DNA from 3 places in the Terrabacter sp. 2RAF25 genome. Region 2 is predicted to be linked to each of the others. Evidence: predicted binding sites of a transcription regulator. Region 2 holds the regulator's gene; each other region holds the start of a gene.
What was found. Region 2 encodes LexA, which represses DNA repair genes until DNA is damaged. Its sites were predicted from a motif close to TCGAACANNTGTTCGA; they were not measured.
Positions count from the first base shown of each region.

Region 1: AB4091_RS19795 (HNH endonuclease signature motif containing protein) is a predicted target of LexA. The motif match lies at 6,482-6,497, and genes of this name have one in related genera.
Region 3: ruvC (crossover junction endodeoxyribonuclease RuvC) is a predicted target of LexA. The motif match lies at 5,714-5,729, and genes of this name have one in related genera.

Region 1 covers NZ_JBFRGJ010000009.1:60,013-69,547, reverse strand. The annotation lists gene AB4091_RS19825 (SGNH/GDSL hydrolase family protein) at 1-776, shown strand, start outside; gene AB4091_RS19820 (phytoene desaturase family protein) at 850-2,406, shown strand; gene AB4091_RS19815 (DNA-3-methyladenine glycosylase I) at 2,403-2,990, opposite strand; gene AB4091_RS19810 (GNAT family N-acetyltransferase) at 3,001-3,579, opposite strand; gene AB4091_RS19805 (DUF4385 domain-containing protein) at 3,640-4,140, shown strand; gene AB4091_RS19800 (CAP domain-containing protein) at 4,261-4,764, shown strand; gene AB4091_RS19795 (HNH endonuclease signature motif containing protein) at 4,782-6,443, opposite strand; gene AB4091_RS19790 (phosphatase PAP2 family protein) at 6,640-7,467, shown strand; gene AB4091_RS19785 (FAD-dependent oxidoreductase) at 7,525-9,210, shown strand; gene AB4091_RS19780 (hypothetical protein) at 9,217-9,525, opposite strand.
Region 2 covers NZ_JBFRGJ010000008.1:209,333-218,867, forward strand. The annotation lists gene AB4091_RS18765 (gamma-glutamyltransferase) at 1-482, opposite strand, end outside; gene AB4091_RS18770 (LysR family transcriptional regulator) at 537-1,484, opposite strand; gene AB4091_RS18775 (Sir2 family NAD-dependent protein deacetylase) at 1,568-2,542, shown strand; gene AB4091_RS18780 (phosphotransferase) at 2,526-3,602, shown strand; gene AB4091_RS18785 (hypothetical protein) at 3,614-4,543, opposite strand; gene lexA (transcriptional repressor LexA) at 4,620-5,318, opposite strand; gene AB4091_RS18795 (LysM peptidoglycan-binding domain-containing protein) at 5,581-5,982, shown strand; gene AB4091_RS18800 (hypothetical protein) at 6,282-6,608, shown strand; gene AB4091_RS18805 (alpha/beta hydrolase) at 6,605-8,392, shown strand; gene AB4091_RS18810 (hypothetical protein) at 8,584-9,255, shown strand; gene AB4091_RS18815 (sensor histidine kinase) at 9,173-9,535, opposite strand, start outside.
Region 3 covers NZ_JBFRGJ010000005.1:6,865-16,399, reverse strand. The annotation lists gene AB4091_RS13795 (hypothetical protein) at 1-489, shown strand, start outside; gene pdxS (pyridoxal 5'-phosphate synthase lyase subunit PdxS) at 650-1,585, shown strand; gene AB4091_RS13785 (DUF4037 domain-containing protein) at 1,758-2,780, shown strand; gene kynU (kynureninase) at 2,773-4,026, opposite strand; gene pdxT (pyridoxal 5'-phosphate synthase glutaminase subunit PdxT) at 4,165-4,875, shown strand; gene AB4091_RS13770 (YebC/PmpR family DNA-binding transcriptional regulator) at 4,872-5,630, shown strand; gene ruvC (crossover junction endodeoxyribonuclease RuvC) at 5,768-6,424, shown strand; gene ruvA (Holliday junction branch migration protein RuvA) at 6,421-7,023, shown strand; gene ruvB (Holliday junction branch migration DNA helicase RuvB) at 7,020-8,147, shown strand; gene yajC (preprotein translocase subunit YajC) at 8,400-8,786, shown strand; gene secD (protein translocase subunit SecD) at 8,794-9,535, shown strand, end outside.

The sequences.
Region 1 (9,535 bases), on a different contig from region 2:
ACGTGACGAACACCCAGCTGTCGGCGCTCTCGAGCTCGACGGCATACGTGACGATCTCGGTGGGCGGCAACGACGCCGGCTTCGCCGACGTGCTGACCGAGTGCGCGCAGCCGGCCTGGATGAGCGACTGCAACGGTGCGATCGACGGCGCGCAGAGCGTCATCAACAACACGCTGCCGGGACGCCTGTCGACGCTCTACTCCTCGATCCGCACCAAGGCGCCGAACGCGAAAGTCATCGTCGTGGGCTACCCGCACATCTTCAACGGCGAGGACTGCAACGCCTTCACGTGGTTCTCCCCGACGGAGGAGTCACGGCTCAACGCGACCGCCGACCTGCTCAACTCGCGCACGTCGAGCGCGGCCGCGGCCCGTGGCTTCACCTTCGTCAACCCGGCCCAGAAGTTCGTCGGGCACGCCGTCTGCGACAGCCCGGAGTGGCTCAACGGACTGTCCAACCCGATCAGCGAGAGCTACCACCCGAACGTCGCGGGCCACCGCGACGGGTATGCCGTCGTGACGAAGCCGGCGTTCGGGGTCACGCTCGCCGCCAGGGCGGGCGCCACCACCTACTCGGCCGACGCCATCGCCGCGGGCAACAGGAGGTATGCCGCCGCCGACCGCACGATCACGCCGGAGAAGGTCGCCACCCCCGACCTCACGACCGCCCGGGCGAAGGCCGCGGCCAAGCGGGCCGGGGTCGACCTGCGCAGCCGTGCGAGCATCGACGCGGCCGACCGCGCGTGGTCGCAGCGGCAGGCCGCGACGACGCGGTGACCGCGACGAGGTCGCGATGAAGTCGTGATGAGGTCGTCGGGCGCAGCCCGGTCGGGCCACCTAGTCTGACCGGGTGCGCTACGACGACATCATCATCGGGGCCGGTCACAACGGCCTCACGGCCGCCGCCTACCTGGCCCGCGCGGGAAGGACCGTCCTCCTCCTCGAGCGTTCGGACCGGGTGGGCGGCGCTGCTGTGTCCGCCCAGGCCTTCACGGGCGTCGACGCCCGACTGTCGCGCTACTCCTACCTCGTGTCGCTGCTGCCGCGGCAGGTGCTCACCGACCTCGACCTCGACCTGCGCCTGATCCGGCGGCGGTTCTCCTCCTACACGCCGGTGCCGGCCGACCCCGACCGCGGGCTCCTCGTCGACAACGCCGACGAGGCGGCCACCCGAGCGGCCTTCCGCGGGCTGACCGGCAGCGACGACGCGTATGCCGGCTGGACCGACTTCTACGCACGCATGGGGCGCGTGGCCGAGCGCCTCTTCCCGACGGTGCTCGAGCCGCTGCGGTCACGCGACGACGTGCGGGCGCTGGCCGGCGACGACGCCCTCTTCGACGCCCTGACGACGCAGCCGATCGGCGAGCTCATCGAGTCGGTGACGAGCGACGACACCCTGCGCGGCATCATCGCCACGGACGCGCTGATCGGCACGTTCGCCTCGCTGGGCGAGGCCGACCTGCGCCAGAACATCTGCTTCCTCTACCACCTCATCGGTGGGGGCACCGGCGACTGGGACGTGCCGGTGGGTGGCATGGGGGCCCTGACGGACTCCCTTGCCGCAGCGGCTGTTTCGGCCGGCGCGACCATCGTGACCGGGGCTGACGTGACGTCGGTGGACCCGTCGACGGGCGAGGTGGCGTGGGCCGGCGGATCGGCCGGCAGCGGCAGCGCGTCGGGAGCGTCGCTCGTCGCCGCGTGCGCCCCGACGGTGCTCAACCGGCTGCTCGCGGCGTCCGGCACCGCCCCGGTCGAGACCGAGCCCGACGTCGAGGGCGCACAGCTGAAGGTCAACATGCTGCTGACCCGGCTCCCCCGCCTGCGCGATGCGGCCGTCGACCCGGCTGCCGCCTTCGCCGGCACCTTCCACATCAACGAGGGCTACGGCCAGCTCGAGCAGACGTACGCCACGGCGGCGGCCGGCAACATCCCCGACCTGCCACCGTGCGAGATCTACTGCCACACGCTGTCGGACCGCTCGATCCTCGGGCCGGAGCTCGCCTCGAGCGAGGCGCAGACCTTGACGCTGTTCGGCCTGCACCTGCCGGCACGGCTCTTCCGCGAGGACAACGAGACCGCCACCAAGGAGGCGCTGCTCGCGACGATCCGGTCGCTCGACTCGGTGCTCGGCGAACCGATCGAGTCGGTGCTCCTGCGCGACACGGACGGCAACCCCTGCATCGAGGTGAAGAGCCCCGTCGACCTCGAGCAGTCCGTGGGCCTGCCGGGCGGCAACATCTTCCACCGCTCGCTGCAGTGGCCCTGGGCGGAGCGCGACGCCGAGGTGGGCACCTGGGGGGTCGAGACGGCATACGCCAACATGCTGCTCGGCGGCGCCGGCGCCCGGCGTGGCGGCGGAGTGAGCTCGATCCCGGGCCACAACGCCGCGAAGGCGATCCTCGGCTAGGCCGGCCAGACGCCGGAGCTGCCGCGGCGGTGGCTCGTGAGCAGGTGCGTGTCGACGATTCCGACCGCCTCCATGAGGGCATACATCGTCGTGGGCCCCACAAAGGCAAAGCCCTTCTTGCGCAGGGCTTTCGACAGCGCCTTGCTCTCGTCGGAGACGGTCGGCACGTCGGCGTGGGTGTCGGGGCGCGGCGTGTCGGTGGGCTGGAAGCCCCAGACGAAGTCGACGAGACCGCCTTCGTCGCGCAACGCGATCGTGGCCCGGGCGTTGGTGATCGTCGCCTGGATCTTGCCGCGGTGCCGGATGATGCCGGCGTCGCCGAGCAGCCGCTCGACGTCGCCCTGGGTGAAGGCGGCCACGACGTCGGGGTCGAAGTCCGCGAAGGCAGCGCGGAAGTTGGGACGCTTGCGCAGGATGGTCGCCCAGGACAGCCCGGCCTGGAACCCCTCGAGGCAGATGCGCTCGTAGAGGCCGCGCTCGTCGCGGATCGGCACGCCCCACTCGGTGTCGTAGTACTCCATGAGGAGCGGGTCGACCGAGGCCCACGTGGGGCGGGCGAGTCCGTCTGCACCGACGACCGTCATGGCGCCGACCCTAGGACAGCGCCAGGCGCATGACCACGCGGGGGAAGCCACCCGAGACGGAGTCGGTGTCGGCGGCCTTCGTGAAGCCGGCACGCTCGAAGAGCCCGCGGGTGCCGACGTAGGCCATCGTGAGGTCGACCTTGGCTCCGTGGTTGTCGACGGGGTAGCCCTCGACGGCCGGCGCCCCCTTCTGACGGGCGTAGTCGACGGCGCCCTCGAGGAGTGGCAGGGAGATGCCGCGCCGACGGTGGCCGGGTCGCACGCGGATGCACCAGACCGACCAGACCGGCAGGTCGTCGACGTGCGGGATCTTCGTCGAGCGCGCGAAGGGCAGCTCGGAGCGCGGCGCGACCGCGGCCCAGCCGACGACCTCGTCGCCGTCGTAGGCGAGCACGCCCGGAGCGACGCGGCGCCGTGTCAGCTTCTCGACGTACTCCCCGCGAGCGGCGCCCACCAGCGCCCTGCTGGTCTTCGAGTCGAGGCGGTGGCTCAGGCACCAGCAGACGGTGCTCGCCGGGTTCGTCGGGCCGAGCATCGTGGCGACGTCGTCGAACCGGGCGTGCGTGGCGGGGCGCACCTCGATGGTCATGGGAGGCACGCTAGCCAGCCGCACCGACGGTGGTGGTGCTCGAGCGGGAATGGTCAGGGGGTGACGCCGCCTGCTGACCCGTACGAGGGACTCGATCTCTCGGCCGTCGACCTGCGAGCCCATCCGGAGCTCTACCGCGTGGGGCGCGGCGAGCAGGGGGTGCTGCGGGCGCAGCCGTACAAGGACGAGCTGCTGCCGCTGTGGCGCTTCCGCACGCCCGACGTCGCGCGTGAGAGCGCTGCGGCGATCCGGTCCAGGTTCGACTCCTACCTGGCCGCGGGCGACTTCGTGGGGGCGGACCTCGCGCGCAAGTACCTCCAGATGGGGTTCACCCGGGCTCGGCGCTACGCCAACCACCCGGACGGGAAGAAGTACGACGGCCCGGTGCCGCCCGAACGGCGCGGGCAGAGCGGATCGCACGGGAGGCGCCAGCTCCAGCGCGGGCCCGAGGACCCGGTGAAGGCCGAGTCGGCCCGCATCTTCAAGGACGCATGGGACGCCGTGGAGCGGGTCGAGGCGTACACGTCGTGGCGGGCCGAGCACCGTGAGCGCCACGGCTGACGCCGACAGCGGGAGCCGCACTCGAGGTGTCCATTTTGTCGCTTTCGCGGGCGCGCCGACGCGTACGCGCCTACCGTGGCCGGACGGCATACGGCCGGAGTCACGCCACCCGGAGGCACCATGAAGACCACGCCCGCCCCCACCGACCGCTCGCGTCGCACCCGCCCGGCCGTCCTCGCCGGCCTGACCGTCCTGCTGGCCGCGGCCCCGCTGGCGACCGCGGCGGCACCGGCGAGCGCCGCCCTCACCTATCAGCAGCAGGTGGTCCAGCTCGTCAACGCGCAGCGCGCCAAGGTCGGGTGCCGCGGCCTCGTCTCCGACGCGCGCCTCGCCCGCGCGGCCCAGGCCCACTCGGCCGACATGGCCAAGCGGCGGTACTTCTCGCACACCTCGCCCGACGGGCGCACCTTCGTGCAGCGGATCCGGGCGCAGGGCTACACCGGCTCGCGGCTCGGCGAGAACATCGCGGCCGGCTACCGCACCCCGTCGACCGTGATGGCGGCGTGGATGAAGAGCCCGGGTCACAAGGCCAACATCCTCAACTGCCGCTACACGGCCATCGGCGTGGGCTACGCGACCGGCGGCCCCTACGGCGCCTACTGGACCCAGGACTTCGGCGGCTGATCCCGGGCGGAGCAAGGTCAGAAGGGCGGTGGGTCGTCGATCTCCTGCGGGTCGCGCGAGCGCTCGCCGGAGTCATCGCTCGAACGGTCATGCGGCGGTGAGTCTCGGAGCACCTCGAGCCAGTCGCAGGGACGGCTCGTGTAGCGGCGCCCGGCCACCGTGCGCCACCGGACCGTGTGGTCGTCGGGATCTCGCTCGGCCCGCCAGTGACCGTGGGTGCGCACGTTGTGGTGCAACCGGTGCTTGCCGGTGAGGTTGGTGGTGGTCGTCGGACCGTGCGGCCACGGGATGTCGTGGTCGAGGTCGCAGCGCGCGGCCGGGACCGTGCAGCCCGGACCGCGACAGGTGCCGTCGACGGCCTCGACGTGTGCACGCATCACGGCGGTCGGGCGGTAGGCGCTCGTCTCGAGCCTCAGCGCCGCGCCCGTCTCGGCATCCACCAGCAGCCGGCGCCAGGTCGAGTCGGGGCCGAGCATGATCTGCCGAGCATGCTCGGCCGTGACCCACCCGTAGCCGGGGATCTCGCACGGCGCGTCATCGAGCCCGAGGGCCGTGCTGACGGGAACGACGATCGTGACGTGCGCGGCCGGTCGACGTCCCGCCTTGGTGTGTCCGAGAAGGACCGCCCGCGGGGCGCCCACGCCGCCCGCGATGCCGGCCGCGCCTGCGGCGTCCGCAGGTTCGGAGGGTCGTGGTGACAGGTCGACGCAGCCGAAGACGAGCGTGTCTGTGATGACGTCGGCGCGCAGCTGGTCGAGCGAGCGCGGATCACCGGCCTGCCGCGCGGCACGAGCGACAGCATCGGCGCGCTCCATCGCCGCGATGACCTTGTCGGCGTCGTTGGTCACGGTGAGCACCCCGAGGCCGTCACCGTCGATGCGCGCATGGGCACCGCGCCGCCTCCTGGCCACACGTCTGCGGGCCGCGGCCTCACGATCGGCGGCCAGACAGGTGCGAGTGAGGCGCTGACGGAACAGCGTCGGCGAGGGCGGCGCATCGTCCTTCGCTCGGAGGGTCGACTCGACGATGCCCGGCCCTGCCTCGGACGGCAGCTGCCGGATCTCGTGCTCGATGGCGCAGGCCCGGTAGAGGCTCACCTCGCCGCGCGACAGGCGAGACCGGAGCTCGACCGCTCCCGGGCTGCGTGTGGTCGCGAGGTCGAGGCGAGCGCCGACCTCCTGCGGCCCCAGACCCGTCGCCGTGGAGACCTCGAGCACGGTGAGCTCGGCAGCGCCGACCCAGCCTGACGGTCGCGGGCGGCCGAGCGCAGCGAACCTCGCGTCCTCGGTGGCCTCGATGGTCACTTCCAGCCGCGCCAGCGCTTCGAGCGCGACACCGTCGAGCACCGACTTGCACCGCTCCACGGCCTCGATCACCCGCAGCTCACTGCTCGCCATCGCCTCACCCTCGGTGAGTGGCTCGACCGCGAGGTCGTCGGTCGCCGCGGCCATGAGTTCGGCGACGAGTGCGGGCAGCTGGTGCTGCAGGACGCTCCGGGCCACCTCGCGCCGCACGGCACGTTCTGCGGGCGACCGGTCATGGATGCGCACTGGATCGCGATGCAGCGCCCGGACGCGATAGAGCTCTGAGAGGTCGGACAGCTCCAGCACTGCATCCGACTCGTGTCGGGCAGCAGTCGGCACCGGCGGCGTCGCGCCAGTCCTCATGACGCTCGTCATGCCGACCTCCCCTGTCGTCCTCCACCTCTCACTCCTATTCGAACACCAGTTCGAGCGAGAATCAAGAGGCGAGAGCCATCGATGCGAAATGACATTCGCAAGGCCGGGACTCCTTCAGTCCACGGAGGCAGCGGGACGGCGACCGATGACACAGCGGACGTCTAACCCGGGCGCCCGGATGGGTGAGGATGGGCCCATGCCCCGACCCGGCCGGCCGCCAACTCCCGACGACACGATCGGAGCCCGCGACCTCACGTCGTGGCATACCCGTGCCGGACGAGGGCTGGTGTCAGCGGCAACCCGGGTCGTGCAGTGGTCGTCGGCGCACCTGGCCTTCGTCGTGTTCGCCGCCGTCGCCATCGTCGTCATGTCGCTGCTCGTCGAGGGCATCGAGTCCGTATACGAGAGCGTCGTGGCCAACCGGTCACTCGCCGCCGTCGACCAGCCGGTGCTCGACGCAGCCGTCGGCCTGCGGTCCCCTGGTCTCGACTCGGCCGTCACCGCCTTCACCGACATCGGTGGGCCGGTCGGCATGCCGATCCTCGCCGCTGTCGCGGTCGCCATCGTGACCTGGCGGCGCCGTCGCTGGACGCCGATCGTCCTCACCGTGGTCGCCGCGGTCGGCTCGCTCGCCATGACGATCGTCGGCAAGGACTTCGTCGACCGTGCCCGGCCGCCGGCGAGCCTCGCGGTGCCGCCGCTCGAGATCTCGCCGAGCTTCCCGAGCGGGCACACACTGAACGCCACGGTCCTGACGACCGTGGTGGCCTACCTCGTCCTCATCGAGACGACCGCCACCTGGCAGCGCGTCGTCACCATCACGACGGCAACGGTGTTCGTCGTCGCGATGGGACTCTCCCGCGTGTTCCTCGGCCACCACTGGCTCACCGACGTCGTCGCAGGCTGGCTCATCGGCCTCGCCTGGGCGCTCCTGGTGATCACCGCGCACCGGCTCTGGCTCACGCTCCGGCAGCGACCGGAGGACGCCCGGCCGGCCGCCGGCGTCACGGCGTCCACCGACTGAGCCCGACTGAGCCCGACGGCATACGTTCTCGGGGGCACCTCTCCTAGGATCGACAGGGTGAAGCCGGCGATCATCCTGGTGTCCGAGACGCGCTGCGAGCAGCTGCTCGACGAGTTCAGCCGCTACGCCCGCGACTACGAGCTGCCCACCGCCACGTCGGCGCACGAGGCCAAGCAGGCCGCGAAGCGCGTCGTCGCCGACGGGGGCCAGGTGGCGATGTTCGTCACCGAGTCGCGGCTGCCCGACGGCGACGTGCACCAGGCCTTCCACTGGTGGCGCCAGACCGTGCCGACCGCGCGCCGGGTCATCGCCGCCCACGTGTCGACCTTCAGGGAGGACGCCGAGCGCCTGCGCGGCGGCATGGCGAAGGGCAAGTACGACGCGTACCTGCTGATGCCGCGCGGCGCTCGCGACGAGGAGTTCCACACGGCGATCTGCGAGCTGCTCTCCGACTGGGGCTCGACGGTCGCCGAGCCGGAGGTGGTCGCCGTCGCCATCGTCTCCCCCGTCGAGGACGCGCTCACGCTCGGCATCCGCGACTACCTCGACCGCATGGGCATGCCCAACCGGGTCTACGCGCCCGACAGCGACAAGGGTCAGCACGTGCTGCAGCTGCTCGCGGCCGAGGGCGGTGAGCCGGAGTTCCCGCTCGTCATGGACATGGCCAAGCGGGTCGGCAGCGCGAGGAGCGTGCGCGACGTCGCCTCACGCATCTACGGCAGGCCGGCCGACGTCGACGTCGACCGCGTCGTCGACGTCGCGATCGTCGGGGCCGGCCCGGCCGGTCTCGCCGCAGCCGTCTACGCCTCGTCCGAGGGACTCTCCACGGTGGTCCTCGAAGCGGAAGCCGTTGGCGGACAAGCCGGCACGTCGTCGATGATCCGCAACTACCTCGGCTTCCCGAGGGGCATCAGCGGTATGCGGTTGGCGCAGCGGGCGCGCAACCAGGCGATCCGCTTCGGCACCCAGTTCTTCACCGGCTGGCCGGTCACCACCTTCGTCGCCGGCGGCACCGATGCCGCCGGCAACCCCCAGCCGCACCGCCTCTGCACCGAGGGCGGCGACGTGCGCGCCCGCGCCGTCGTCATCTCCGCCGGGGTGAAGTACCGCCGCCTCGACGCCCCGGGCATCGAGCGTCTCGTCGGCCTCGGCGTCCACTACGGCAGCGCCATGACCGCCGCCCGCGAGATGGAGGGGTCCGACGTCATCGTCGTCGGCGGCGGCAACTCCGCCGGCCAGGCCGCCATCCACCTGGCCCGCTTCGCCCGGTCGGTCACGATCCTCGTCCGCCGAGAGAGCCTCGCCGAGACGATGTCGGACTACCTCGTCGGCGAGATCCGCTACAACCCGCGCATCACGATCCAGCCCTGCTGCGAGGTGGTCGAGGGCGGCGCCGGCGACGACGGCCGGCTCGGCTCGGTCACGACCCGCGACGTCCGCGACGGCGCCGAGACCCGGCGCGAGTGCCGGGGCCTGTTCCTGCTCATCGGCGCCGAGCCCTACTGCGACTGGCTGCCCGACGACGTCGCCCGCGACGAGCGGGGCTTCGTGCTCACCGGTCGCGACGTCCCGCAGGACCACTGGCGCCAGGGCCTGCCGCCCGAGAGCCTCGAGACGACGGTGCCCGGTGTCTTCGCCGCCGGAGACATCCGTGCCGGGTCGATGAAGCGGGTGGCGGCGGCGAGCGGCGAGGGCGCCTCGGTCGTGCCGCTCGTGCACGCCTGGCTCGACCCGAGCCGGTGAGACCCGTCAGAGCTCGATCAGCTGCCCGTCGCGGAACGAGTAGCGGTGGGCAGTGGTCGTCGCGGCCGGCAGGTTGGCCGGGTGCGCAGCACCGTGACGGCGCGGGTGAGGCGTCGGCTGCGTCTCGGACCTCACGGGCGTGAGCCCACCGGCCAACCCGGCGGCATGCGCCTGGCCGGCGCCGAGGGCTGCGGTGCCGACGAAGGCCACGGCGATGGCGGCACCGGCGGCACCGAGACCGCGGCGCAACGTGCTGCGGTAGCCACCGCCGGAGGTCGGGGGAACGGGGCGAGCGGGGCGGGGTGTCGTGTCCATGACTCGAGCC
Region 2 (9,535 bases):
CCGAAGAGGGTGTCCCGGACGATGCCGAGGTAGAGCGCTGCGGCGGCCCCGATGCGGTACCCGTCGCGGCAGGCTCGCGCTGACGGCTCGACGAGCCGGCGCCACGGCAGCAGGGCAAACCTGTCTCGTGCGAGCGAGAGGGCTTGCAGGGCACCGGAGTTCGCGACCGAGCCGTGCCCGGCACCGATGGTGACGCCGCCGCCGTAGTCAGTGCGCACCTCGCGCACGCCGTGACCGAAGGCCGAGGCGTCGAGGCCGCGGCCCGGCATCTCGACGTTGCCGTCGACGACGACGGGATCGGAGCCGGCGGGCCACACGTTGACGTAGGCGCCGCCCATCAGGCTGACGACACCCGGCTCGGTGCTCATCGCGCTGAGTGCCGCCGCGATCGCGGCATCGACGGCGTTGCCGCCGTCGGCCGCGGCCTCGAGGCCGGCCTCGAGCGGAGCTGGACCGGTGGCGGCGAGAGCAACCCGTGTCATGTCCGCATTCTGCCGGTCACGAAGGCGTCCGGCGCGGCGCGGAGGGTGTGAGTGTCAGGCCTTGGCGCCGACGAGCTCGGCCGTGGAGGTCGCCGGATCGGCGCCGGCGGCCTCGCAGAGCGCATCGAGCGCCGCCGCCACGGCCGGTACGCGCTGCAGGTCGGGGGTGGTCACTGCGAGGATCTGGCGCCGTGAAGCGGGCGACAGCGGCAGGGTCGCGACCTCGTCGTGCTTGGCCGCGGTGAGGATGAGGTCGGGGACGAGCGCCACGCCGAGGCCGGCAGTGACGAGGCCGAGCTGCGCCACGTAGTCCTCGGTCTCGAAGGCGACGTTGGGCCGGAAGCCGGCCGTGTCGGCGAGTGAAAGCAGGTGGCCGCGGCACCGGGGACAGCCGGCGATCCACTCGTCATCCGAGAAGTCGGTGAGGACGGCGGCCGCGTCGCGGGCGTGGGGGTGGGAGCCCGGCACGACGAGGCGCACCTCGTCGTCCATGAGGCGTCGGGTGACGAGCAGCGAGAGGTCCTCCTCCAGCTCGCCGAGGTCACCGCCCTCGTAGGCGAACGCGACGGCGACGTCGCAGTCGCCGTTGCGAAGGGCGGCCAGCGACTCGGGCGGCTCTGCCTCGGTGAAGGTCACCGTGATGTCGGGGTGCCTCGCCTTGAGGATCGCCAGGGTGCGGGGCACGAGGGTCGCCGACGAGCTAGGAAAGGCCTGCATGCGCACGCGACCGGCGCGCAGCCCCGCGATCGCGCTGATCTCCTCCTCGGCGGCGTCGAGGGCGGCGAGGACGCCGACCGCGTGGCGGGCCAGCACCTGCCCGGCCTCGGTGAGCCGGACCTGCCGACCGTAGCGCTCGACGAGCACCGTGCCGGTGCGCTGCTCGAGGCGCCGCACCATCTGGGAGATGGCCGGCTGGGTGAAGCCGAGCGCGTTGGCGGCGCTGGTGAAGCTTCCCTCGTCGGCAATGGCCTTCATGACCCGCAGGCCGGCAGCGTCGATCATGCACCGATCATAACCGAAGATTATGGAATCCTGCGCGTTCCTCGCGCTCGAGCGAGGTCGCGTCGCCCACGTAGGCTGGCCGGGTGCACCAGCCGACCGGCATACCTCCTCGGGCGACGGACGCGACAGGCGCCACGGGCGCTCCGGGCGCAACAACCCGGCTGTCGACGTCGCGCACGCTGCCGCTGCAGACGCACGACCTCGGCACCTTCGACGACCTCGTCGACCTCGTCAGCGCCGGCGGCGTGGTCGTCCTGAGCGGCGCGGGCCTGTCCACCGAGTCGGGCATCCCGGACTACCGGGGGCCCGACGGGACGCGCCGGGTCGAGCCGATGACGTACGGCGAGTTCGCGGGCAGCAGCGGTGCTCGTCGTCGCTACTGGGCCCGCAGCTACATCGGCTGGCAGCGGTTCAACGCCGCGTCCCCCAACGAGGGCCACCGGGTCGTCACCGACCTCCAACGAGCCGGCTACGTCGGCCCGGTCATCACGCAGAACGTCGACGGCCTGCACCAGGCAGCGGGCGCGACCGACGTCGTCGAGCTGCACGGGTCGCTGGAGCGCGCCGTGTGTCTGACCTGCGGCGAGTACACCTCACGAATCGGCCTGCACGAGAGGATGACCGAGGCCAACCCTGGCTTCATGGCGCGCTTCGCCGAGGCCGCGACCTCGGTCGGGTCCCAGTGGGGCGAGCAGGTGCGGCCCGACGGTGACATCGTGCTGGCGGACGCCCTCGTCGAGTCCTTCCACGCGCCGCGCTGCCTCGTCTGCGGCAACGACACCGTCAAACCCGACGTCGTCTTCTTCGGCGAGTCCGTGCCCAAGGCGCTCGTCGAGCGCTGCTTCGGCCTGGTCGAAGCGGCCGGCGCCGTGCTCGTGCTCGGCTCGTCGCTGTCGGTCATGAGTGGCTACCGCTTCGTGCGCCGCGCCCACCAGCGCGCCGTGCCCGTCGCCATCGTCACCCGGTCGGCGACCCGCGCTGACGCCGAGGCGACGATCCGCCTCCACGCGCCGCTGGGGCAGACCCTGACCGAGCTGCGCGATGCCCTCGGCCACTGACTCGGAGGGCGGTGCGGACCGCCCCGACGACCCGCCGAGGAGGTATGCCGCCCTGCCGGAGGAGGGGCCCGGCCCCTCCGTGCGCTGGGCGTCCGAGGGGTTCGCCGCCGAGCTCCGTACGTGGCTGGAGGAAGCCCTCGGTGGGCTCGGCAGCGAGCTCGTCCGTCTCGAGCCCGTCCACCAGCGACCATGGTCGACGGTGTGGCGTGCGCTGGCGTCCGACGGCACGACCTACTGGGCGAAGCAGAACTGCGCGCACCAGTCCTTCGAGGCCGCGCTGCTCGTCGTCCTCGACCGGCTCGCCCCCGACCGGGTGGTGCCGGTCGTCGCCGCCGACCTCGAGCGAGGCCTGCACCTCGCGCCCGACCAGGGCCCGGTCTTCGCCGACACCGTGGCCGATGACGACGTCGACGCGTGGTGCCGCGTCGCCGCGGAGGCTATGCACCTGCAGCGCGAGCTCGTCGGGCACGAGCGTGAGCTCGAGGCGGCCGGCGCAGCACTGCTCCACCCGACGCACGCGGCGGCATACGTGAGCGGGAGGACGGCCTCACTGGTCGCGCTGCCCGAGGGGGACCCGCGGCGGATGGGGCCGGAGGTGGCAGCGAGGCTCGACCGACTCCTCCCCACGGTCGCACGCTGGGGCGAGGAGCTCGACGCCCTCGGGACGGGCGTGAACCTCGTGCACAACGACCTGCACCCCAACAACGTCTTCGCCAGGCCGGGGGGCATGCGCTTCTTCGACTTCGGCGACGCAGTGCTGACGCACCCCCTCACCGCACTGTTCATCCCGCTCAACGTGCTTGTGCACCGCTTCGAGGCAGCCCCCGACGACCCACGGCTGCGACGGGTGGCCGACGCAGGGCTCGAGGTGTGGAGCGACGTCGTTCCCGCGACCCGGCTCCGCCGGGCGCTGCCCGCGGCACTGCAGTTGGGACGGCTCGCTCGCGCCGAGTCCTGGCTGCGGGTCGTGGCCACCATGACGGCGGAAGAGCGGACGGAGTACGGCGACGCGGGCACGTGGTGGCTCGGGTCGCTCGGCGAACCGACGCCCCTGTCGTGAGCCGCAGAGGGCTACTCGACGCGGGACCCGAGGTCGCGCGCCTCGTCGGCTGAGACCTCGCCGAGGTCCCACAGCTCCTTCGTCTGGACGCCCCAGTACGTCGCGAAGAGCACGATGACGATCACCTCGGCGACGAGGACGAGGTGGGCGAAGCCCCTGACCGTCAGCGCCGCGACGACCGTGGCGGCCAAGGCGACGGTGAGTGCGACCGCGATGGCGAGGTAGATGCGGCGATAGCCCCGCCCGTCGTCGTCGTCGCCGACCGCCCGGTGGCGCGCCTCGGTGCGCAGCGCGCTGAGCACCATGACGGCGATGACCCCGGCCACCATGGTTGCCGCGGCGATGCCGTGGCTCAGGGCGATGAAACGGTCGCGAAGGACGAGGAAGAGGGTGAGCTCCACCAGCAGAACGCCCGCGCACCCCAGGGTCACGAGCACCGACCGCGTCGTCGGTCGCGCAGCGGCATCGCGCCGCACGGCGCCCCGCTTGAGCGCTGCGACGATGACGGCCGCGATCACGGCGACGACGACGAGCGACCAGATGTTGTTGCGCACCGCCGCCGCGATCTCGGCCGGTGTCTGCGTGTAGGCGTTCGGCCCGCAGCGGTCGTCGGGCACGGTCGGCACCATGGCGACGACGAACGCCATGAATCCCGAGAAGTTGAGCAGCACGTCCTCCTCGGACGAGTGCCCCTTGTAGGCGATGAGGCTCGCGCCTAGGGCGCAGAGGGAGCCGACGAAGACGGTCCGCGCGGGCGTGTAGTAGTAGGCGCTGATCGAGCCGAGCCAGCAGGTGTGGCCGGTCTCCCACCACCACTCGTAGCCCACCGAAAGCAGCAGCATGAGCAACAGCGCGATCATCGCGCCCCGCAGGTAGCGGTAGGTGTAGACGACGTCGCGGGTGCGCCCGGCTGCCATGGCGGTCTCCTCTGCAGGACTCACTCGTCAGAGTGTGGCGCCCGCCGAGGCGATACGCCTACTGGAAGCGGGCCCCCGCCGCGGCGGGCGACCCCGCTCGTCAGATGCGGCGCAGCACGGCGGTGACCTTGCCGAGGATCGTCGCGTGGTCGCCGTCGATGGGGGAGAAGTCCTCGTTGTGCGGCATCAGCCAGACGTGACCGTCGACGCGCTTGAACGTCTTGACGGTGGCCTCGTTGTCGAGCATTGCCGCGACGACGTCGCCGTTGTCGGCGTGCTGCTGCTGGCGCACGACGACCCAGTCGCCGTCGCAGATGGCGGCGTCGACCATGGAGTCGCCGTTGACCTTGAGCAGGAAGAGGTCGCCCTCGCCCACGAGCTGCTTCGGCAGCGGGAAGACGTCCTCGACGACCTGCTCGGCCGTGATGGGGACGCCCGCCGCGATCTGGCCGAGGACGGGCACGTAGGACGCCTCGGGACGGGCGTCGCCGGAGTCGGTCTCGGTGTCGTAGTGGTCTCCGCTGCGGTAGCCGACCTCCTCGGCCGTCGCGTCGGGGGAGACGATCTCGAGGGCGCGCGGGCGGTTGGGGTCGCGGCGCAGGTAACCCTTGGTCACCAGAGCGTTGAGCTGGTGGGAGACGCTCGAGGGGCTCGCCAGGCCGACGGCGTCACCGATCTCGCGCATGCTCGGCGGATAGCCCCGGCGGTCGACGGAGTTGCGGATCACCTCGAGCACGCGCCGCTGGCGCACGGTCAGTCCGTCGCCGGTCTCGCGATCGGGAAGCTCGGTCACGCCCATGGTGATCCCCTTCGTCGGCTCGTCAGACCGTGTGCTGAACCTGGCTCGAGACCGCGTGAGAAGTGCTCGAGGACCGCTCGAGGGCCAGTGTCAGTGGTGGCTGGTGAGGTGTGTGGTGTGAGGAAAGAGTAACGAGGTTCGAACACAGTTGCCAAACACCTGTTCGATGCGTGTCTCGACTTCCTCGAACATACGTGCTACAAATCGTACAGACGTTCTATCGAACACATGTTCGCCAGTTCAGGAGCAAGGGGAGGTCACCATGAGCGCCATCGTCCTCGAGGCCGTTCGTCAGCCGCAGACCACAGAGCAGCCCGCGGCCCGTCCGCACCTCGTGCTGGTGCCGACCGGGCGTGAGGCCGTCCGTGCCGCCCGGGCCGCCCAGCCGCCCCTGCGCCTGACCCGGTTCGGTCGGCTCGTGGTCGCGCTCCTCGTCGCCGCGCTCGTCTCTTTGCTGGCGGTCGGACTGGCCGGCCAGCTGGCCTCGGCGTCCTCCGGCTCCCACACGGTCACGGTCGGCTCGGGTCAGACGCTGTCGGGCATCGCCGCGCGGGAGCTGCCTCAGCTGTCCGTCGCCGACGGTGTCGTCGAGCTCCAGGTCGCCAACAGCCTCAGCACCACCGAGATACACGTCGGGCAGCAGCTCGTCGTCCCGAGTCGCTGACAACGGGAGCCCCCTGGGCCTGAGGCTTCCTTGCGTATGCCGCCCGGCCGGCTCCCGCTCGTCTCGACCCACCCCATCGGCCGCGTTGGCTCCACCTCCAGCGGCTGGCGGTGACGGCGCTTCGACCCCGCCGTCGCCGCCCGGACGCCGCACCCCTGAAGGGGGTGCGGCGTTCTGCTGTGTGCGTTCTGGGTCTGGGGTGCTGCCGTGTCACGACCACCCTCCCGAGCCTGTGGATGACGCCAGCCGGGCCCCGAGTCGGCGACCTAGCGTGGCTGGCCTCGGGAAGGGAGCAGGTCATGAGATACCAGATCGACACCGCGGCACTGCGGGAGAGCGTGGCCACCATCGAGGACGTGCTGGGGCAGGTGCGGCGCCTCGGGGTGGCCGACGACCTCCGGCCGGTGGCGATCGCCCTGCCGGGTGGTCGCTGCGCCTCGGGGCTGTCGCAGGTGGCGGTTGCGTGGCAGGCGCGGCTGTCGACGGCACAGTGGGAGCTGCGCGAGCTCGGTCGCCGCGTCAGCCTCGCCGCCGACGGCTACGACGCCGTCGAACAGGTGGCCCGGCAAGCGCTCCGCGCCACCCGGCGTGACGCACGTGGCGCCGCCGCCGACGGCACGCGGTGAGCACCACGGCCGTGGGCCCGGGCCTGTCCGTGCGCGACATCCGCGCCTCCCGTCCGCAGCTGCTGCTCGAGGTGAGCCGGCGGCTGGAACAGCGGCGGTGCCGGCTCGTCGTGCTCGCCGAGCTGGTGCTGTGGCGCCGCTCGGCCGCGCCCCGCTGGACCGGTGCCGGTTCGGGCGCCGCGGCCGACCGCTACGGCACCGTCGTCGCCGGGTTGGGTCAGCTCGCGAGCAGCATCGCGGTGGCGGCGAACGCCGTGGCCCACGCCGCCCAACGCCTGCAGAGCGCGCTCGAGCTGGTCGGGCGTGCCGACCACCGCGCGTCCGACGAGGGTGCCTGGGTCGACGCCGACGGGCGACTGTTCCTCCCGGTGCGATCCTCCCTCGGCGACCCGGTCGGGGAGTCGCACCGAGCGCGCCTCGACGACCTGCTCAAGGCCGAGGTCCACGCCTGCCTGCAGCAGGCTCGGCGCGCGGCCACCCGCACCGACGAAGACCTGCACCGCGCGCTCCTGGCCGCGGCGCGAGGAGCCACCTCTCTCGCTGCGGCGGGATCGACGGCTCGACCGGCGGCTGAGTCGACCACCGACTCCGACCTCGAAGGGAGCGACCTGACGGTGCCGCCCCAGGCGTCCGCCGGCGTCTTCGCGTCGGCGGCGTGGTGGCGGTCCCTCACTGACGAGGAGCGACACCAGGCCCTTCGCGAGCGACCTGAGTGGGTGGGTCCTCGCGACGGGGTGCCGGCGGCCGCGCGCCACGAGGCGAACCTGGTCCTTCTCGACCGGGCCGAGCGCACGGCGACCGCTCGGGCACGCGAGGCGCAGCGCCAGGCGTCGCCCTGGAACGCCGCCGAGCGAACGCGAGCACAGGAGCAGCTCGACGGCATACGCGCGGTGCGTGACGTCCTCGCCCGCCGTGACGGGGCGCCGCGAAAGCTGCTTCTCCTCGACGCTCGGGAGCCCGACCTCAAGGCCGTCGTCGCCGTGGGAGACGTCGACCGTGCCGAGCACGTCGTCACCTTCGTGGGCGGCCTGTCCACCATGGTGGGTGCAGACCTGGGGCGTTACGACGACACGTTCGTCAGGATGCGTTCCGAGACGCGGGCGATCGCAGAGGGGGAGGATGTCGCCGTCGTCACGTGGATCGGCTACGACGCACCCCAGGTGCACGAGATCACGTCGTCCATCGACCGGAACGTCCTCAACGGCAAGCTTGCCCGCGAGAACGCAGGAGCCCTCGCGGACTTCGTGACCGGGCTCGAGGCGGCCCGTGACGGGCCCGCGCACCAGACGGTGTGGGCGCACTCCTATGGCGCCACGCTGGCCGGGTTCGCCAGTCTGCGCACGAGCTCGATCGACGACGTCGTGGTCTTCGGGGCTCCCGGACTGCCGTTCACCGACATCGCGCAGACCGCACTGAAGCCAGGTGCGCTCAACGTTCTGGGCGCCGTCGGCGACGACGTGTTCAGCTACGGCTGGATGGTGCACGGCACGCGCCCGTCCGAGGTGGATGGGTCCTTGCGGCTCTCGACGTTCGCACTGAAGGACCCTGGCTCAGGCTGTAACCACTGGATGCGGCCCCGGGCCGCCTTCGTCGACGCGGGCCGCACGTCAACAGGCCACTCGGACTACCTGAGGGCGGGCACCGACAGCGCGCACAACCTGGTGGCGGTCGCGGCCGGCCGGCCCGAGCTGCGCATCGTGCAGGGTGCCGACGAGCGCGCCTGCACCACGACGGGGCCGAGTCTCGGGTCCGACCCGCTGCGTTGGCCGAGGCTCGTGCCGTGAGCGGCCCCCTCACACCGGGCCGAGCCACATCGCGTCAGGTGCAGCGTCGGATGCCCGGACCGGCTCACGGCGACGCGACGCGGGCAGACCCGCTGCGATGGGGCGGCCAGGCGAGGGGCCACTCCCACGGACGCCTGGCCCGAGACCGCAGGGACTCCCTCGTCGCGCGGGCATGCCTGGGTAGTGCGGTCGTGCAGGCGGTTCCACCGGTGCTCGTCGCGTGGGCCGGCTACGGCCCGGCCGCGGCCGCCGACGCTGTGCTCATCGCCGCGTCGTCACCGGTGCTGCTGGGTGTCGCCGGCTTCGGCGTCACCTTGGCTGCGGCCCTCACCCGGTCCGGGCTGCAGCCGCGCAGCGACCCGGTGAGCGGGCCCGTCGACGAGCCCGGCGCGCAGCCTGCCGCGCAGGACCGTGCCGAGCCGCTCGGGGAGCTCGGGGCCCTCGAGGCGGTCGGGCCGCTCGATCCGCTCGATCCGCTCGGGCCGGACCGGCTGGTCGGCCTCTCAGGACCGATCCGTCAGGGTGCTCCGTCGGGCACGGTCGGGGAGCGCCTGCGCTGGGCAGCACTCGCAGCTCTGGTCGATGTCGCAGTGCTCGCCGCGGCCGCGGTGCTCGACGGTGGTGTGGCTGCGGGCGCCACGTCCTTCCTGCAGTCGATGGACGACGGCACCGCCGCATCGACGTTCGCGCTGCTGGTCGTCCAGGGCGGATTCATCGACCTGCGTGCGCCGGTGTCGTTCGGGGTCGCCTGGTTGGTGCTTGGGCGGGCGCAGAGGCCGGTCAGGACTCGCGGACCTCGTCGGAGCTGTCGGCCGCCGGTAGCTCGAACCACACGATGGTGCCGGGTCCGTCGACGGGGCTGATCCCGATCGAGCCGCCGTGTGCCTCGATGATGCGCTTGACGGTCGCCAGCCCGATGCCACTGCCGTCGACCGAGGTCTCGACCCGGTTGAAGAGGTCGAACACCCGCCCGCGGTCGGCCGGGGCGATGCCGATGCCGTTGTCGCGCACGCAGATCCGCCACGACCGGTCGTGCTGGTCTGCGGTGATGGCGATGGCCGGCGGCACGTCGGGACGGGCGTACTTGATCGCGTTGGAGACGATGTTGAGCAGCACCGAGTAGAGCTGCTGGGCGTCCGCCGG
Region 3 (9,535 bases), on a different contig from region 2:
CTCAGCTACACGGCGGCCCGGCTCGACCGTCTCCACGTGCGCCTGAGCGGAACCCTCGCGGCCCTCGACGCGCGGCTCGTCCGCCGCGCCGAGGCAGCCGTCGAGCTCGCCAACAGCGGCCTGCTCGACGGGGCGACCTCGCTCATCCTCGCGAACGCCGCCGCGGGCTCGCTCGAGGCGCCGGCCGAGCACGGGGACGACCGTGAGCTCGCTGAGAACGACCTCACGGAGGCCCTCGACGTCGCCCTGACGCCCGAGACCGTCGCCGACCTGCGATCCACGGCGTTGGGCACCGACGTGCTGGCCCGGCTCAGCTCGGCGTGCACCCGCGTGCAGCTCGCCCGGCGCTTCCACAACGACGCCGTCACCGACGTGCGCCGGGTGCGGCGCAAGTGGGCGATCCGCGCCTTCCATCTCGCCGGCTACACCCCTCTGCCGCGCACCGTCGAGTTCAACGACGAGGCCCCCGAGCATCTCGTGGTCGCCTGACCGACGCTCACGGACGCCGGGTCGACCACCCGGCGGAGCGACGTGCGTCACAGTGCCGGCTGCGGTCGTGGGGCCGCCGGCGGACCGTGTCGTGCGCCGTGCCCGCGTGGGCCTACCCTGTGTGCATCCCCAGCCCAAGATCACGGGAAAGCAGGACATCGTGAGCACCACCCCGACCACGGGCAGCACGCCCGCGGCTGACCAGCAGTCCACGAGCTCGAAGGGCACGACGCGCGTCAAGCGCGGCATGGCCGAGATGCTCAAGGGCGGCGTCATCATGGACGTCGTCACCGCCGAGCAGGCGAAGATCGCCGAGGACGCCGGCGCGGTCGCCGTCATGGCGCTCGAGCGCGTCCCCGCCGACATCCGCGCCCAGGGCGGCGTGTCGCGCATGAGCGACCCCGACATGATCGACGGCATCATCGAGGCCGTCTCGATCCCCGTCATGGCCAAGGCCCGCATCGGCCACTTCGTCGAGGCGCAGGTGCTCCAGAGCCTCGGCGTCGACTACATCGACGAGTCCGAGGTCCTCACCCCGGCCGACTACGCGAACCACATCGACAAGTGGCAGTTCACCGTGCCCTTCGTCTGCGGCGCGACCAACCTCGGCGAGGCCCTGCGCCGCATCACCGAGGGCGCGGCGATGATCCGCTCCAAGGGTGAGGCCGGCACGGGTGACGTCTCCAACGCCACGACGCACATGCGCCAGATCCGCCAGGAGATCCGCCGCCTGCAGAGCCTCCCCGAGGACGAGCTCTACGTCGCGGCCAAGGAGCTCCAGGCCCCCTACGAGCTCGTCAAGGAGGTCGCCGAGGCCGGCAAGCTCCCCGTCGTGCTCTTCACCGCGGGCGGCATCGCCACCCCGGCCGACGCCGCCATGATGATGCAGCTCGGCGCCGAGGGCGTCTTCGTCGGCTCCGGCATCTTCAAGTCGGGCAACCCGGCCCAGCGCGCCGAGGCCATCGTCAAGGCGACGACCTTCCACGACGACCCCGACGTCATCGCCAAGGTGTCGCGCGGCCTCGGCGAGGCGATGGTCGGCATCAACGTCGACGAGATCGCCCAGCCGCACCGCCTCTCCGAGCGGGGCTGGTGACCTTCCGGTCCCACCCGGCATCCCGCTGACGTATGCCGCCGTGCCCCACCGGGTGCGGCGGCATACGTGCGTCGTGGCGTGGACGCCCTCCGTGTGCAAGCGCCCGGACTCCTGACCCCGCTCGTGCTCACGCGGGCCGCGGCGGCCGTCGCTGTGATGGCAGCATCAGGGCGTGAGCCGTTCCGGAACCGAGCTGTCACGGGCCTACTGGTCCGACGTCGTCGAGCCGCTCGTTCGCGGTCGATGGCCCGGGATGCCCTGTGCCGCAGGGCGGCTCGGGAGCGGGTCCGACGTGTTGGGCTTCGACGACGCCATGTCGCGCGACCACGACTGGGGCCTGCGCCTCAACCTCCTCGTCCCCGTTGCGGCCGTGCCAGAGGTCGATGTTCACCTCGCCTCGACGCTGCCGGACTCCTTCCGTGGCCACCCGATACGTTTCGCGACGACGTGGGAGCCCGTCGTGCGTCACCGGGTCCAGGTCGACTCGGCGCGCGACCTGGCGGTGTCTCGGCTCGGGGTCGACCCGACCGGCGACCTCGGCATCGACGACTGGCTGTCGCTCACCGGCCAGGCCGTGCTGGAGATTGTCGGGGGCGCGGTCTTCGCCGACGACGACGGCGAGCTGGACGGCATACGTCGTCGGCTGCAGTGGTATCCCGACGACCTCTGGCGTCACCTCGTGGCGACCGACTGGGCGCGGATCGGCCAGGAGCTTCCCTTCGTGGGGCGCACGGGGGAGCGTGGCGACGACCTCGGGTCGCGCGTCGTCACCGGCCGGCTGGCCCACGTGGCGATGCACCTCGCGCACCTGCTCCACAGGCGGTGGCCGCCCTACGCGAAGTGGCTCGGCACGAGCCTGTCGGCCCTCCCGGCCGGTGAGGCCGTCACCCGACCGCTGACCGACGCCGTGTCGGCAGCGCGGTGGACCGATCGCGAGGCAGGCCTCGTCCAGGCTCTGCGCGTGCTGACCGGGATCCAGCGGGGCGCCGGACTGCCCACCGTCGACGACCCGGTCGAACCGTTCTGGGACCGCCCCTTCGCGGGCGTGCGCGAGCAGGTCGTGCAGGTGCTCGAGGACTCGGTGACCGACCCCGAGGTGCGCACGCTGGCGCGCGGCGTGGGGTCGGCGGAGCAGTGGAGCGCCAACGTCGACCTGCTCGTCGACGCCGCACTCCGTCGACCGCCCGTCAGGTGACCGCACCCCGCTCGGCGAACTCGGGCTGCTCGAACTCGCGGGTGTCGAGCACCTCCTTCACGTGCTTGGCGGCGCGGACGGCGTCGACGTGGGTCACGTAGAGCGGTGCGAAACCGAGCCTGATGATGTCGGGCTCGCGGAAGTCGCCGATGACGCCCCGCGCGATCAGCGCCTGCACGACAGCGAAGGCCTGGGGGTGGCGCAGCGAGACCTGCGAGCCGCGGCGTGCGGGCTCGCGCGGCGTGGCCAGGGGCAGGTCCACACCGAGCTCGTCGAGGGCGTCGATGAACGTGCCGGTCACCGACAGCGAGGCGGCCCGCACGTCTGCGGGGGAGAGTCCGTCGTATGCCGTCAGCGCCGCCTCGAGGGCCAGCACCGACAGCAGCGGCGGTGTGCCGACCCGCGCCCGCGTGATGCCGGGGGCCGGCTCGTAGTCGGGGCGCATCTCGAAGGGACGGGCATGGCCCTGCCAGCCGGTGAGCGGCTGATCGAAGTCGTTCTGGTGGCGCCGCGCCACGTAGAGGAACGCGGGCGCGCCCGGGCCTCCGTTGAGGTACTTGTAGCCGCAGCCCACGGCGAGGTCGGCACCGCCGGCATCGAGGTCCACCTCGAGCACGCCGGCCGAGTGGCACAGGTCCCAGCACGCCAGCGCGCCCACCGCGTGCGCAGCCTCGGTGATGGCCGGCAGGTCCCAGACCTCGCCGGTGCGGTAGTCGACGCTCGAGTAGGACGCGAGGGCCAGGTCCTCACCGATCTCACTCATGGTGGCCACCGCATCGCGCGGGTGGACGCGACGCACCTCGAGACCGGCCAGCGCGGCGGCCGACTCGGTCATGTAGAGGTCGGTGGGGAACGAGTCGGGGTCGGTGAGCACCACGCGCCGCCCCGGGCGCAGGCGCCCCGCACCGACGACCGCCTTGAACAGGTTGACCGACGTGGAGTCCGTGACGACGACCTGTCCGGGTGCGGCGCCGACGAGTCGGCCGACCGTGTCGCCGACCCGCGTCTGGGCACCCCACCAGTCGGCCTCGTTCCACGACCGGATGAGCCGCTCTCCCCACTGCCGGTGCATGACGTCGTCGACGACGGCCGGCACGGCACGGGGGAGGGCGCCGAGCGAGTTGCCGTCGAGGTAGATGACGCCCTCGGGCAGGTCGAAGCGGTCACGCGTGTCGCGCAGCGGCGACTCCGCGTCGGCGCGCTCGGCGCGGGCGAGAAGGGCGTCGTGGGTGTGCACCGTCGTCATGGCGGCAACGTAGCCGGTGGGCTCGCCGTGGCGTCAGGGCAGGTACGACAGCCGTCTCGCATGCCAGACGGTTCGTCGGTGGCTCGCGTCGGGGAGCCCCACGACGGATCGGTCGCGGCGCAGCCCTACGCTTGCCCGGTGAGCACCACGACCACCGACGGCGAGACCATCACGACGCCGGCACCAGGAGAGCGGGTGCGCATCGGCGTCCTCGCCGTGCAGGGCGACGTGCGCGAGCACCTCGACGCGCTGACCGCCCTGGGGGCCGAGGCCGTCACGGTGCGCCGCCCCGCCGAGGTCGAGCGGGTCGACGGCCTCGTCATCCCGGGCGGCGAGTCGACCGTCATGGACAAGCTCGTGCGCGCCTTCGAGCTGCGCGAGCCCCTGCTGCGCCGCATCGCGGAGGGCATGCCGGCATACGGCTCCTGCGCCGGGATGATCATGCTCGCCGACCGCATCGTCGATGCCCGACCCGACCAGCAGACCCTCGGTGGCCTCGACGTGACGGTGCGGCGCAACGCCTTCGGCCGCCAGGTCGACTCGTTCGAGCAGGACCTCGAGTACGCCTGGTCCGACCCCGTCGCGAGCGGAACCGTGCACGCCGTCTTCATCCGCGCACCCTGGGTCGAGGACGCCGGCCCGGACGTCCAGGTGCTCGCCCGCGTGAGCGAAGGAGCGGCCGCCGGTAGGATCGTCGCGGTCCGGCAGGGCAACCTGATGGCCACGTCGTTCCACCCCGAGGTGGGCGGCGACCGCCGGATCCACGCCGAGTTCGTCTCGATCGTCAGAGCGCACCGACTCCAGCAGTCCGGTGCCAGCCAGTCACCGGAACGCGAGGACACTGCATGAGCGGCCACTCCAAATGGGCCACCACGAAGCACCAGAAGGCGGCCAAGGACGCCAAGCGCGGCAAGCTCTTCGCCAAGCTCATCAAGAACATCGAGGTCGCGGCCCGTCAGGGCGGCGCCGACCCCACCGGCAACCCGACCCTCTACGACGCTATCCAGAAGGCCAAGAAGACGTCGGTGCCCAACGACAACATCGACCGCGCGGTCAAGCGCGCCTCGGGTGCCGAGGCCGGTGCGGCCGACTGGCAGACGATCATGTACGAGGGCTACGCGCCGAACGGCGTCGCGGTGCTCATCGAGTGCCTCACCGACAACCGCAACCGTGCCGCCGCCGAGGTTCGCACGGCGCTGACCCGCAACGGCGGCCAGCTGGCCGACCCGGGATCGGTGTCCTACGTCTTCAACCGCAAGGGTGTCGTCACCGTCCTCAAGGAGGCCGGCTCCGAGGACGACATCCTCGAGGTCGTGCTCGAGGCCGGCGCCGAGGAGGTCAACGACAACGGCGACACCTGGGAGATCATCTCCGAGGCCACCGATTTCGTCGCGGTCCGCAAGGCGATCCAGGACGCCGGCATCGACTACGAGTCGGCCGAGGCATCGTTCGTGCCGAACCTCCAGGTCCCGCTCGACCTCGACGGCGCGAAGAAGATGATCCGCGTCATCGAGGCCCTCGAGGACAGCGACGACGTGCAGAACGTCTTCGCCAACGGCGACATCCCCGACGACGTGCTGGCGCAGCTCGACGACGAGGAGTGAGCTCCGGCTCGACATCAGGTGCGGAGGCACGCCGGGGACCGGCGTGCCTCCCGTCGTTTCGGGGGAGGGCGGTTAGCGTTGTCCCGAACACCTGTTCGGATGGTCCGAGACTCCCGACGCCCCCAAGGAGGTATGCCGTGCGCGTCCTCGCAGTCGACCCCGGGCTCACCCGGTGCGGCGTGGGCGTCGTCGACGGCGTCCCCGGGCGCAAGCTGTCCCTCGTCGAGGTCGGTGTCATCCGCACGCCGTCGGGTGACCCGACGCCGAAGCGGCTCGTGGCCGTCGAGGACGAGATGCGGCAGTGGTTCGCCCGGCACCGGCCCGAGGCCGTGGCCATCGAGCGCGTCTTCGCCGACACCAACGTGTCCACGGTCATGGGCACCGCCCAGGTGACCGGCATCGTCATGATCATCGCCGAGCGGCTCGGTCTGCCCGTCACGCTCCACACGCCCACCGAGGTCAAGGCCGCGGTGAGCGGCAACGGTCGCGCCGACAAGGCACAGGTGACCACGATGGTGACCCGGCTGCTCGGACTCGACACCCCGCCCAAACCGGCCGACGCCGCCGACGCGCTCGCCCTCGCGATCTGTCACGTCTGGCGCGGTGGCACGCAGAGCCGGCTCGAGGAGGCGCGGGTCGAGGTGCTCGCGCGCACGGCAGGCCGGGGGAGCGGCATACCCCGTCGGGTCCCGCCGGCCGCCGTCCCGCCGGTGCAGCGGCTGCGCGCCGCCTCCAACCAGCTCGCCCGCACCACCCGACCCACCCGACCCACCCCTGGAGCCCAGCCCCGATGATCGCCTCGCTCTCCGGCACCGTCCTCAAGGTCGGCCTCGACTCCGTCGTGGTCGGCGTCGGCGGCGTCGGCATGCTCGTGCACACGACGCCCGCCACGGCGACCTCGGTGCGCCTGGGGCAGCCCACCGAGCTGGCCACGAGCCTCGTCGTCCGCGAGGACTCGCTGACCCTCTACGGCTTCGCCACCGACGACGAGAAGCACGTCTTCGAGACCGTCCAGACGGTCTCCGGCGTCGGCCCCCGGCTGGCCCTCGCCGTCCTCGCGGTGCACACGCCCGACGCCGTGCGGGTGGCCCTCGGCACCGCTGACCTCGTCGCGCTGACCAAGGTGCCCGGCATCGGCAAGAAGGGCGCCGAGCGCATGGTCCTCGAGCTCAAGGACAAGCTCGGCGCGCTGCCGGGCTCGGCCGGGCACGCAGAGCCGGTCCACCTCGACAGCGGCGAGGCCTGGCGCGAGCAGGTGGGCGAGGCCCTCGTCGGGCTCGGCTGGACGGCCCGTCAGGCCGACGACGCCCTCGACAAGGTCGCACCCCTGGCCGCCGACGGCGCCGGGGTCTCCGCCCTGCTGCGCGCAGCCCTGCAGGAGCTCGGGCGATGAGCGTCGACCGGTCCTGGGACGTCGACGAGGCACCCGACGTGTGGGAGGACGGCTTCGACGCGACCGCCCGCATCGTCGACGCCCGCAGCGACACCGACGAGCGCCAGGTCGAGGCGGCCCTGCGACCCAAGCGCCTGGACGACTTCCCCGGGCAGCCGCGGGTGCGCGAGCAGCTCGGCCTCGTCCTCAAGGCGGCCCGCCGTCGGGGCACTCCGCCCGACCACGTGCTGCTGTCCGGCCCGCCCGGCCTCGGCAAGACGACGCTCGCGCTGATCGTCGCGAGCGAGCTCGAGCAACCCATCCGCATCACGTCCGGGCCCGCAATCCAGCACGCCGGCGACCTCGCGTCGGTGCTGTCGTCGCTCGCCGAGGGTGAGGTGCTCTTCCTCGACGAGATCCACCGCATGTCGCGCTCCGCCGAGGAGATGCTCTATCTCGCGATGGAGGACTTCCGCGTCGACGTCATCATCGGCAAGGGTCCCGGTGCCACCGCCATCCCGCTCGAGCTGCCGCCGTTCACGGTGGTCGGGGCGACCACGCGGGCGGGCCTGTTGCCGGCGCCGCTGCGCGACCGCTTCGGCTTCACCGGCCACCTCGACTACTACGCGGCCGCCGACCTCGTGACGATCCTGCACCGTTCGGCCCGCCTCCTCGGCCTCGACGCCGACGACGACGGCATCCGCGAGATCTCCCTGCGCTCACGCGGAACACCCCGCATCGCCAACCGGCTGCTCCGACGCGTCCGCGACTGGGCGCAGGTGCACGGCGACGGCCGGGTCACCCACTCCGCCGCCCGGCGGGCGCTCGAGCTCTTCGACGTCGACGAGCGAGGCCTCGACCGGCTCGACCGGGCCGTCCTCGACGCCCTGTGCCGCCGGTTCAACGGCGGACCCGTCGGCCTCTCCACCCTCGCGGTGGCGGTGGGGGAGGAGCCCGACACCGTCGAGACGGTCGCCGAGCCCTACCTCGTGCGCGAGGGGTTCATGGTCCGTACGCCTCGGGGCCGCGCTGCCTCGACGCTCGCCTGGCAGCACCTCGGCCTCACGCCGCCGGTCGAGGCCCAGTCGATGTGGTCCGCGACCCTGCCCATCGGGGAGTCCGGCGGAGGCCGCTTCGACTCGTGAAGGGCCCACCGAGCCACGCCCTCGGCGCCGTCTCCAGCCCGCCGAGCGCGACCAAAACGTGACACGAGGTTGCGTCTCAACGGCCCGCCTTGGTCTGACAAACTGCACCGGCGCACGTAGACTCCTGCGGGCACCATCGCCGCTGCCGCGGCACCATCCGGTGCTCCCGGTCGTTGACGCGAGACCCGACCCGAACCGAAGGGTCGCGGTGTGCGCCGGACGACCGACGAAGATGCGAAGGACTGAGCTGACATGAACAACACCGGGGCCTTCTCGTTGCTGATTTTCGCGCTGCCCCTGCTGCTGCTGGGCTGGCTGTTCTTTACCCAGAACAAGCGGATGAAGCAGATGCGCGAGTTCAGCTCGTCGCTCAACGTCGGCGACCACGTGGTCACCTCGTCCGGCGTCTACGGCACCGTCAAGCACCTGGACGAGAGCACCGCGTGGCTCGAGATCGCGGAGGGCACCACGGTCCGCTTCGACCGCCGCGCCATCGCGATGAAGCAGGCCGACGCCGCGACGATGCCCGGCACGCCGGCAGCCCAGGGCGCCACGGGCACCACGGGCTCCACGGGCAACGACTCGGTCCCCGACGATGCCGCGGACGCAGCTCCGGGTTCTCACCAGAACGGTCAGTGAGGGTTTCGTGGCACGCAGCTCCACCAAGAAGTCGGCGAGACGCAGCCTCCTGGCGCTGATCGTCGTCATCCTCGGCCTCGGCGGCCTCGTCGGCGGTCTCACCGCCTGGGGTGGCGGTTCGACCACCCCGCGCCTGGGCCTCGACCTCGAGGGCGGCACGGAGCTCGTGCTCCAGCCGGTCCTCGTCGGCGCCGAGAAGATCAACGAGGGTCAGGTCAACCGCGCCGTGGACATCATCCGCCAGCGCATCGACGCCAACGGGGTTTCCGAGGCCGAGATCGCCACCCAGGGCGGCCAGAACATCGTCGTGTCGATCCCGGGCACGCCGTCGCCCGAGCAGCTCGACGCCATCCGCAAGCCCTCGCAGCTGCGGTTCCGCGCCGTCTTCGTGCAGGCGCTCGACACCAACGCGACGCAGGTCAGCCCGGGCAGTGGCACGACCGGCACGCCCACCCCGTCGGGCACCGCGACCGGCACCCCCACCACGCCGGCCTCCGGCACGCCGTCCGCCACGGGCGCGGCCACACCGTCGACGTCCGCGACCGCCCAGAACGGCGCCGTGCCCGGCGCCCTGCGTGCGGCCACCACCCCGGCAACGCCGACGGGCAAGGCCACCGCGAAGCCCACCACGCCGGCCCCTGCTGCGACGACGACCGCTCCGGCGGCGCCGACCGCGCCGACTGCGGCCCAGACCGAGGCCGCGATCCAGGCGCAAGCCGTCAAGGGCCTCACCGGCATCGGCTGGACCC